DNA from 3 places in the Bacillus sp. CPT56D-587-MTF genome. Region 3 is predicted to be linked to each of the others. Evidence: a T-box and tRNA genes for the amino acid it is inferred to sense, from the RefSeq annotation. Region 3 holds a T-box; the other regions hold tRNA genes.

Region 1 (3,254 bases), 310 kb from region 3:
TTTCATCATCTCTATATTTGCACCCTTTTGTCTCCCAAATACGAAAGATGCTCCCTGCATTCCGACTAATGGATTATCCACATCACATGCCGCTTCTATCTTTACCCCCTTTAAGCGTGGGTCCATTCGTGAAAAATCAATAGTAACAATCGAGTGTAATGTGCCTCCAGATGGATCTATTACTTCACCCTTACCATTTATAAACCTTACTCCTAAAGCCGCTAACATACCTGCCCCGCCATCATTTGTAGCACTTCCTCCAAGTCCTAAAATTATGTACTCCACTCCTTGATCTAGCGCATGTAATATAAGTTCTCCTGTTCCTTTTGTCGTTGTAATAAGTGGGTTGCGCTTTTCAACTGGAACGTGCTGTAATCCTGATGCTGCTGCCATTTCAATAAACGCTGTCTTTTTATCTTTAGAAATGCCATAAAAAGCTTGTATACCTTCTCTAAGCGGTCCTGTCACACTAATTGATATAATTCTCCCCCCTGTAGCATCAACAAGTGATTCAACCGTCCCTTCTCCTCCATCTCCAATTGGTATTTTCACATACTCTGCATTAGGAAAAATTGCTCTAAAACCTCTTTCAATAGCTCCACATACTTCTATAGCTTTTAGGCTTTCTTTATATGAATCAGATGCAATAACAACTTTCACAATTATCTCCCCATCCCTTATTTTTACGTTTTCTTCATTTTAAACGACAAGTATAAAAGTTGTCTTTTTAAACACAAAAAAAGCTTACATCGTATGATATAAGCTTTTTTATTTAGATGGAGCCTAGCGGGATCGAACCGCTGACCTCCTGCGTGCAAGGCAGGCGCTCTCCCAGCTGAGCTAAGGCCCCTTATTAATTAAGCGGAAGACGGGATTCGAACCCGCGACCCCAACCTTGGCAAGGTTGTATTCTACCACTGAACTACTTCCGCAAAAATGATGAGCCATGAAGGACTCGAACCTTCGACCCTCTGATTAAAAGTCAGATGCTCTACCAACTGAGCTAATGGCTCGTAAATGGCTGGGCTAGCTGGATTCGAACCAGCGCATGACGGAGTCAAAGTCCGTTGCCTTACCGCTTGGCTATAGCCCATTAATATTTACTAGTATGGTTATCTTTTCAAAAAAATAAACCCTCTCAGGTTATTTTAAAGAAAATGGTGGAGGGGGGCAGATTCGAACTGCCGAACCCGAAGGAGCGGATTTACAGTCCGCCGCGTTTAGCCACTTCGCTACCCCTCCGACATTTTAAATATATATGGTGGAGGATGACGGGATCGAACCGCCGACCCCCTGCTTGTAAGGCAGGTGCTCTCCCAGCTGAGCTAATCCTCCAAAAGTGGTGACCCGTACGGGATTCGAACCCGTGTTACCGCCGTGAAAGGGCGGTGTCTTAACCACTTGACCAACGGGCCAAAAAAGTTTTAAACCTATTCCCAAGCTTCCAACCGGGCTTGAACCGGTGACCTCTTCCTTACCATGGAAGTGCTCTACCAGCTGAGCTATGGAAGCATAATGGCTCCGCAGGTAGGACTCGAACCTACGACCGATCGGTTAACAGCCGATAGCTCTACCACTGAGCTACTGCGGAATAATATTAGCCTGGCAACGTCCTACTCTCACAGGGACAAGGTCCCAACTACCATCGGCGCTAGAGAGCTTAACTTCCGTGTTCGGTATGGGAACGGGTGTGACCTCTCTGCCATCATTACCAGACTTTTATCATTATAAACATTTCTTTCGAAATGTCAAGAAGAAATTTTAATATATATTCCTTCAAAACTAGATAACATTTGCTACATATTATATGGTTAAGTCCTCGATCTATTAGTATTCGTCAGCTCCACATGTCACCATGCTTCCACCTCGAACCTATCAACCTGATCATCTTTCAGGGATCTTACTAGCTTACGCTATGGGAAATCTCATCTTGAGGGGGGCTTCATGCTTAGATGCTTTCAGCACTTATCCCTTCCGCACATAGCTACCCAGCTATGCCCTTGGCAGAACAACTGGTACACCAGCGGTGCGTCCATCCCGGTCCTCTCGTACTAAGGACAGCTCCTCTCAAATTTCCTACGCCCACGACGGATAGGGACCGAACTGTCTCACGACGTTCTGAACCCAGCTCGCGTACCGCTTTAATGGGCGAACAGCCCAACCCTTGGGACCGACTACAGCCCCAGGATGCGATGAGCCGACATCGAGGTGCCAAACCTCCCCGTCGATGTGGACTCTTGGGGGAGATAAGCCTGTTATCCCCGGGGTAGCTTTTATCCGTTGAGCGATGGCCCTTCCATGCGGAACCACCGGATCACTAAGCCCGACTTTCGTCCCTGCTCGACTTGTAGGTCTCGCAGTCAAGCTCCCTTATGCCTTTGCACTCTACGAATGATTTCCAACCATTCTGAGGGAACCTTTGGGCGCCTCCGTTACACTTTAGGAGGCGACCGCCCCAGTCAAACTGCCCACCTGACACTGTCTCCCGGGTCGATAAGACCCGTAGGTTAGAATTTCAATACAGTCAGGGCGGTATCCCACCAGCGCCTCCACCGAAGCTAGCGCTCCGGTTTCAATGGCTCCCGCCTATCCTGTACAAACTGTACCAAAATTCAATATCAGGCTACAGTAAAGCTCCACGGGGTCTTTCCGTCCTGTCGCGGGTAACCTGCATCTTCACAGGTACTATAATTTCACCGAGTCTCTGGTTGAGACAGTGCCCAAATCGTTACACCTTTCGTGCGGGTCGGAACTTACCCGACAAGGAATTTCGCTACCTTAGGACCGTTATAGTTACGGCCGCCGTTTACTGGGGCTTCAGTTCAGAGCTTCGCTTACGCTAACCCCTCTCCTTAACCTTCCAGCACCGGGCAGGTGTCACCCCCTATACTTCGCCTTACGGCTTCGCAGAGAGCTGTGTTTTTGCTAAACAGTCGCTTGGGCCTATTCACTGCGGCTTTCCGTTAAGAAAGCACCCCTTCTCCCGAAGTTACGGGGTCATTTTGCCGAGTTCCTTAACCAGAGTTCTCTCGCACACCTTAGGATTCTCTCCTCGCCTACCTGTGTCGGTTTGCGGTACAGGCACCTTTTATCTCGCTAGAAGCTTTTCTTGGCAGCGGGGAATCAAAGACTTCGCTCCATAAGGAGCTTCCCCATCACAGCTCAGCCTTTACGATAAGCGGATTTGCCTACTTATCAGCCTAACTGCTTGGACGTGCACAACCAATCGCACGCTTCTTCTATCCTTCTGCGTC
Region 2 (3,254 bases), 4.6 Mb from region 3:
AAGTCGAGCAGGGACGAAAGTCGGGCTTAGTGATCCGGTGGTTCCGCATGGAAGGGCCATCGCTCAACGGATAAAAGCTACCCCGGGGATAACAGGCTTATCTCCCCCAAGAGTCCACATCGACGGGGAGGTTTGGCACCTCGATGTCGGCTCATCGCATCCTGGGGCTGTAGTCGGTCCCAAGGGTTGGGCTGTTCGCCCATTAAAGCGGTACGCGAGCTGGGTTCAGAACGTCGTGAGACAGTTCGGTCCCTATCCGTCGTGGGCGTAGGAAATTTGAGAGGAGCTGTCCTTAGTACGAGAGGACCGGGATGGACGCACCGCTGGTGTACCAGTTGTTCTGCCAAGGGCATAGCTGGGTAGCTATGTGCGGAAGGGATAAGTGCTGAAAGCATCTAAGCATGAAGCCCCCCTCAAGATGAGATTTCCCATAGCGTAAGCTAGTAAGATCCCTGAAAGATGATCAGGTTGATAGGTTCGAGGTGGAAGCATGGTGACATGTGGAGCTGACGAATACTAATAGATCGAGGACTTAACCATATAATATGTAGCAATGTTATCTAGTTTTGAGAGAACATAAAAAACTTGTTGACTTTTAAAGTAAATAAGTTATAATAATGATTGTCTCAAAAGAATAATGTCTGGTAATGATGGCAGAGAGGTCACACCCGTTCCCATACCGAACACGGAAGTTAAGCTCTCTAGCGCCGATGGTAGTTGGGACCTTGTCCCTGTGAGAGTAGGACGTTGCCAGGCAATATTATTCCGCAGTAGCTCAGCGGTAGAGCTATCGGCTGTTAACCGATCGGTCGTAGGTTCGATTCCTACCTGCGGAGCCATTGGAGAGCTGTCCGAGTTGGCCGAAGGAGCACGATTGGAAATCGTGTATACGTCACAAGCGTATCAAGGGTTCGAATCCCTTGCTCTCCGCCATAGGATTTATAATATTTGGCCCGTTGGTCAAGTGGTTAAGACACCGCCCTTTCACGGCGGTAACACGGGTTCGAATCCCGTACGGGTCACCACTTTGGAGGATTAGCTCAGCTGGGAGAGCACCTGCCTTACAAGCAGGGGGTCGGCGGTTCGATCCCGTCATCCTCCACCATATAAATTTTATATGAATAGTATTATCGCGGGGTGGAGCAGCACGGTAGCTCGTCGGGCTCATAACCCGAAGGTCGCAGGTTCAAATCCTGTCCCCGCAACCAAATGGTCCCGTGGTGTAGTGGTTAACATGCCTGCCTGTCACGCAGGAGATCGCCGGTTCGACCCCGGTCGGGACCGCCATTTTAATAAGGCTCGGTAGCTCAGTCGGTAGAGCAGAGGACTGAAAATCCTCGTGTCGGCGGTTCGATTCCGTCCCGAGCCACCATTTATTTTAATAAAATACGCCGGCTTAGCTCAATTGGTAGAGCAACTGACTTGTAATCAGTAGGTTGGGGGTTCAAGTCCTCTAGCCGGCACCATGTAAGTTTCGGAGGGGTAGCGAAGTGGCTAAACGCGGCGGACTGTAAATCCGCTCCTTCGGGTTCGGCAGTTCGAATCTGCCCCCCTCCACCATTTACATAGGGGCATAGTTTAAAGGTAGAACTGAGGTCTCCAAAACCTCCAGTGTGGGTTCGATTCCTACTGCCCCTGCCAAATATATTTACACAACATGGCGGTTGTGGCGAAGTGGTTAACGCACCGGATTGTGGCTCCGGCATTCGTGGGTTCGATTCCCATCAGTCGCCCCATTTTTATTTTAAAAATTACAAATAATCTAATGGATACTTACATATAATTAAGTAAGAATTCGATGGGCTATAGCCAAGCGGTAAGGCAACGGACTTTGACTCCGTCATGCGCTGGTTCGAATCCAGCTAGCCCAGCCATTTTTGCGGAAGTAGTTCAGTGTTAGAATACAACCTTGCCAAGGTTGGGGTCGCGGGTTCGAATCCCGTCTTCCGCTCCAATAAAATTTAATATGGCGGCATAGCCAAGTGGTAAGGCAGAGGTCTGCAAAACCTTTATCACCGGTTCAAATCCGGTTGCCGCCTTTTCTTTTGTGCCGATGTGGCGGAATTGGCAGACGCGCACGACTCAAAATCGTGTTCCTTCGGGAGTGTCGGTTCGACCCCGACCATCGGTATCATGAACGGCGTAATAAAAGACTCTACACCAAATGTGTAGAGTCTTTTTATGTTTTCATCATACTATAAAATAAGCAAAAATGGTGTGTTGGTGAAATGGTTATAAATGATTAAGGTAAACTTATTCATTTAGTACATGCGATACAGTTGGGGAAAGCTACAAAACAATAAAGGGATAAATTTTTATCCCTTTATATAATTTCATTATTTTATAGAGAATTTCTCCAACCTGGTGACATGAAGTTAAATCCGACGCCACCAGTAGATATTAGTACATGATCAGCTGTTAATTTCGTAATTTCTAAGAACTTCTTTTCAAACTCTTCTCTGTTGTATTTGTACATAGTTGAGTGGCATGACCACATGTGCGTTGAAGTACTCAACCAGTCTCCTAATTCCTTTAATTCAGGAAACGACTCAAATCGAATTGGTTCATCTAATTTCATGAATCTCACTTGATAGATAGTTGGGTTTAACTTCTCTCCTATTCCTTTAAAAGCATGTGATTTTTTGTCTTTGGAATGTGTCATAATTCACCCTCCATCTTTTCTTCAAATTTTTTCCTATTTTTATTATACAACAATAGAAAACAATTATGGGAATAATATGGAAATGTTTATTGGCAATATAAAAAGACTGTAACAGAAATGTTAGAGTCTTTTTGTTAAATTATACTATGTGCTTCTAAAATTCGTAATAAACGTAGGAATTCATGTATAATATAACTTGTCGAAAGAACAAAATGATAGTGATTTATATTATGTCTGTAATATGAATCAAAAATGAACTTTTTATATTTCTTTTAAAAATGTGTTGAACACACATTATATTTCATATTAATATTTTTATGTAGATTTAAAACGGGAAAGAGAGTGGAAAGTATGGGCCGTAAATGGAACAATATTAAAGACAAAAAAGCATCAAAAGATGCAAATACAAGCCGTATATACGCGAAATTTGGGCGTGAAATTTATGTGGCAGCAAAACAAGGCGAGCCAGATCCAGAATCAAACCAAGCACTAAGAGTTGTATTAGAGCGTGCGAAAACATACAATGTTCCAAGAACAATTATTGATCGTGCAGTTGAAAAAGCAAAAGGCGGTTCAGAAGAAAATTATGACG
Region 3 (3,254 bases):
AATGAATATAGAAATAGAGGAATCGTAAAATGAATATGCAAGAGGTTTATAAATATTTAAGTACGGTATTGCCTGAAGGACATGTTAAACAAGATGAAATGTTAAAGAATCATACGCATATTAAAGTTGGCGGAAAAGCAGATGTTTTTGTTGCGCCTACAAATTATGATGAAATTCAAGAAGTTATTAAATATGCGAACGAATATAATATTCCAGTTACGTTTTTAGGAAATGGATCGAATGTCATTATTAAAGATGGTGGAATTCGCGGGATTACAGTAAGTTTAATTCATATTACAGGTGTTACTGTAACAGGAACGACGATTGTAGCACAGTGTGGTGCAGCAATTATTGACGTATCACGTATTGCCTTAGACCATAACTTAACGGGTCTTGAGTTTGCTTGTGGTATTCCAGGTTCAGTTGGCGGAGCATTATATATGAATGCTGGTGCATACGGCGGTGAAATTTCGTTTGTATTAACAGAAGCTGTCGTAATGACAGGTGATGGAGAGCTACGTACTTTGACGAAAGAAGCATTTGAATTTGGATATCGTAAGAGTGTATTTGCGAACAACCATTACATTATTCTTGAAGCGAGATTTGAACTTGAAGAAGGTGTACATGAAGAAATTAAAGCAAAAATGGATGATTTAACGTTTAAACGTGAGTCAAAACAGCCTCTAGAATATCCTTCATGTGGTAGCGTATTTAAGCGCCCACCAAATAACTTTGCTGGTAAGTTAATTCAAGACTCAGGACTACAAGGTAAGCGAATTGGTGGAGTAGAAGTTTCTTTAAAACACGCTGGGTTTATGGTGAATGTTGATAACGGAACAGCACAAGATTACATCGATTTAATTCACTTCGTACAAAAGACAGTTGAAGAGAAATTTGGCGTGAAGTTGGAGCGAGAAGTAAGGATTATTGGAGAAGATAAGGAATAAAGAAATACGTATGAAGATATGAATTATTTTAAAATAATATTTGGGTATTGTTGACAATTTGTTTTCAATTCAATATAATGGCTAATAATTTAACAAATAACATACGTTGAAAGAGCCCAGTAGCAGTTTGTCACTGTTAACGAGAGAGCTAGGGGTTGCTGGAACCTAGCACAAACAAACTTGTGAATTACACTCTGGAGTATCTTAGGTAATGCTAAGCGGACTGGCAATCGATATTATTGCTAAGAGTGGTATGAGTAGCTATGCTATTTATACAAACTGGGTGGTAACACGGTGAATAATCGTCCCTATGTCATAGACATAGGGATTTTTTGTTTTAAAAAAATAAAGGGGATGACAAAAGATGAATATCATTGATGAGTTAGAATGGCGCGGCGCCGTTAATCAACAGACTGACGAAGAAGGCTTACGTAAGCTAGTAGAAGAGAAAAAGATTTCACTATACTGCGGAGTTGATCCAACCGGTGATAGTATGCATATCGGACATTTGATTCCGTTTATGATGATGAAGAGATTCCAATTAGCCGGCCATCATCCTGTTATTTTAATTGGCGGGGCAACAGGAACAATTGGTAATCCGAGTGGACGACAATCAGAGCGTCAACTTCAAACGTTAGAAGTGGTTCAGCATAATGTAGATGCGTTAACAGCACAAATGAAAAAGCTATTTGATTTTGGTGGAAATAGCGAAGTGAAGATGGTAAATAACTATGATTGGACACATGAAATAAATATTATTGAGTTTTTACGTGATTACGGGAAAAACTTTAGCATCAATAGCATGTTAGCGAAGGATATTGTAGCAAGCCGTTTGGATACAGGTATTTCTTTCACGGAATTCACGTACCAAATTTTGCAAGCGATGGACTTCCATCATTTATACACGAAAGAGGATGTTCAACTGCAAATTGGTGGTAGTGACCAATGGGGAAATATTACGAGTGGTTTAGATTTAATTCGTAAGTTAGAAGGTCATGAGGCGAAAGTATTCGGATTAACGATTCCGTTATTATTAAAATCGGACGGTACGAAGTTTGGTAAATCAGCGGGTGGTGCGGTTTGGCTTGATCCTGAAAAAACGACACCGTTTGAATTTTACCAGTTCTGGGTAAATACAGATGACCGTGACGTCGTTAAATACTTGAAATACTTTACGTTCTTAACGAAAGAGCGTATTGATGAATTAGCGGTTAAGGTGGAAACAGAGCCTCATAAACGTGAAGCACAAAAAGTACTAGCAGAAGAAATGACGAAATTCGTTCATGGAGAAGAAGCATTCCTGCAAGCTGTGAAAATTACAGCAGCGTTATTTAGCGGAGATATTAAATCGTTAACAGCTGATGAAATTGAACAAGGTTTTAAAGAGATGCCAACATTCCAGTCTTCAAAAGAGACGAAAAACATCGTAGAGTGGCTAGTTGATTTAGGAATTGAACCATCTAGACGACAAGCGCGTGAAGATATTAATAACGGAGCGATTTCTATGAATGGTGAGAAAGTAACAGATGTGGGTACGGATGTTACTGTAGAAAATTCATTTGATGGACGATTTATTATTATCCGTAAAGGGAAGAAGAATTACAGCCTTGTGAAGTTAGGCGAATAGTTTGTGTGAAAGGATGGGAGTAGGAAGAATACTTCCATCTTTTCGTATACACAATTTGGACATAAAATAATCAGTAAATTTAGATAATTAAAAGGGTTATACGATTCTTCTGCCGAATAAATAAGTTAGAGAAAATTACGGATAAAAATAGCCCGAACCATGCAGGGCATGATTCGGGCTTATATTCAGATTAGTAAGCTAAGCTGAATAGACCTTTAATGTGTGATAAGTAACGAACGTTACTTGCTTCTTTCATTAATGATGCTGGTAAGCCTTTAAGTGGAGTATTGCTTGCTCCAATTGTAGCAACCGCATCTTTACGTCCTAGACTAGCAAGTGTTCCAGAGTTTACAGGTGCGAACTCTTCGAATGCTTTGCCTTCTAGTGCTGCGTATAAGTTGTATCCAATTAACTCACCCATTTGCCAAGCGATTTGTGCAGTTGGTGGGTATGGACGTCCGTCTGGAGCGAAGACAACAGCGCTGTCTCCAGCAACGAATACGTCTTTGTGAGAAGTAGATTGTAGGTATGCATCAACTGTTGCACGTCCACGGTTAACTTCAAGACCTGATTCACCGATTAATGGGTTACCTTGTACGCCGCCCGTCCAAACGAATGTGTTAGCAACAAGTTTTTGACCGTCTTTTAAGTCGATTTCGTTGCCAGCAACGTTTGTTACA

What was found. The T-box of region 3 lies ahead of tyrS (tyrosine--tRNA ligase). A T-box ahead of a tRNA ligase gene usually reads a tRNA of that ligase, here a tRNA-Tyr.
Region 1: it encodes a tRNA-Tyr, which carries the amino acid that the T-box ahead of tyrS (tyrosine--tRNA ligase) is inferred to sense. The anticodon was not compared.
Region 2: it encodes a tRNA-Tyr, which carries the amino acid that the T-box ahead of tyrS (tyrosine--tRNA ligase) is inferred to sense. The anticodon was not compared.

What each region holds. Positions count from the first base shown of each region.
Region 1 covers NZ_JBYTEF010000001.1:5,029,064-5,032,317, forward strand. The annotation lists gene AC3WVZ_RS26060 (glycerate kinase) at 1-660, opposite strand, end outside; tRNA gene AC3WVZ_RS26065 (tRNA-Ala) at 778-850, opposite strand; tRNA gene AC3WVZ_RS26070 (tRNA-Gly) at 861-932, opposite strand; tRNA gene AC3WVZ_RS26075 (tRNA-Lys) at 941-1,013, opposite strand; tRNA gene AC3WVZ_RS26080 (tRNA-Gln) at 1,019-1,093, opposite strand; tRNA gene AC3WVZ_RS26085 (tRNA-Tyr) at 1,159-1,242, opposite strand; tRNA gene AC3WVZ_RS26090 (tRNA-Val) at 1,260-1,335, opposite strand; tRNA gene AC3WVZ_RS26095 (tRNA-Glu) at 1,341-1,415, opposite strand; tRNA gene AC3WVZ_RS26100 (tRNA-Thr) at 1,440-1,512, opposite strand; tRNA gene AC3WVZ_RS26105 (tRNA-Asn) at 1,517-1,591, opposite strand; rRNA gene rrf (5S ribosomal RNA) at 1,601-1,716, opposite strand; rRNA gene AC3WVZ_RS26115 (23S ribosomal RNA) at 1,808-3,254, opposite strand, start outside.
Region 2 covers NZ_JBYTEF010000001.1:125,865-129,118, forward strand. The annotation lists rRNA gene AC3WVZ_RS00625 (23S ribosomal RNA) at 1-540, shown strand, start outside; rRNA gene rrf (5S ribosomal RNA) at 641-756, shown strand; tRNA gene AC3WVZ_RS00635 (tRNA-Asn) at 765-839, shown strand; tRNA gene AC3WVZ_RS00640 (tRNA-Ser) at 842-933, shown strand; tRNA gene AC3WVZ_RS00645 (tRNA-Glu) at 951-1,025, shown strand; tRNA gene AC3WVZ_RS00650 (tRNA-Val) at 1,030-1,105, shown strand; tRNA gene AC3WVZ_RS00655 (tRNA-Met) at 1,132-1,208, shown strand; tRNA gene AC3WVZ_RS00660 (tRNA-Asp) at 1,212-1,287, shown strand; tRNA gene AC3WVZ_RS00665 (tRNA-Phe) at 1,297-1,372, shown strand; tRNA gene AC3WVZ_RS00670 (tRNA-Thr) at 1,391-1,466, shown strand; tRNA gene AC3WVZ_RS00675 (tRNA-Tyr) at 1,477-1,560, shown strand; tRNA gene AC3WVZ_RS00680 (tRNA-Trp) at 1,568-1,641, shown strand; tRNA gene AC3WVZ_RS00685 (tRNA-His) at 1,661-1,736, shown strand; tRNA gene AC3WVZ_RS00690 (tRNA-Gln) at 1,800-1,874, shown strand; tRNA gene AC3WVZ_RS00695 (tRNA-Gly) at 1,880-1,954, shown strand; tRNA gene AC3WVZ_RS00700 (tRNA-Cys) at 1,969-2,039, shown strand; tRNA gene AC3WVZ_RS00705 (tRNA-Leu) at 2,050-2,131, shown strand; gene AC3WVZ_RS00710 (DUF3884 family protein) at 2,342-2,662, opposite strand; gene AC3WVZ_RS00715 (YebC/PmpR family DNA-binding transcriptional regulator) at 3,014-3,254, shown strand, end outside.
Region 3 covers NZ_JBYTEF010000001.1:4,717,736-4,720,989, reverse strand. The annotation lists gene murB (UDP-N-acetylmuramate dehydrogenase) at 30-947, shown strand; T-box leader at 1,045-1,260, shown strand; gene tyrS (tyrosine--tRNA ligase) at 1,312-2,574, shown strand; gene AC3WVZ_RS24400 (NAD(P)/FAD-dependent oxidoreductase) at 2,765-3,254, opposite strand, start outside.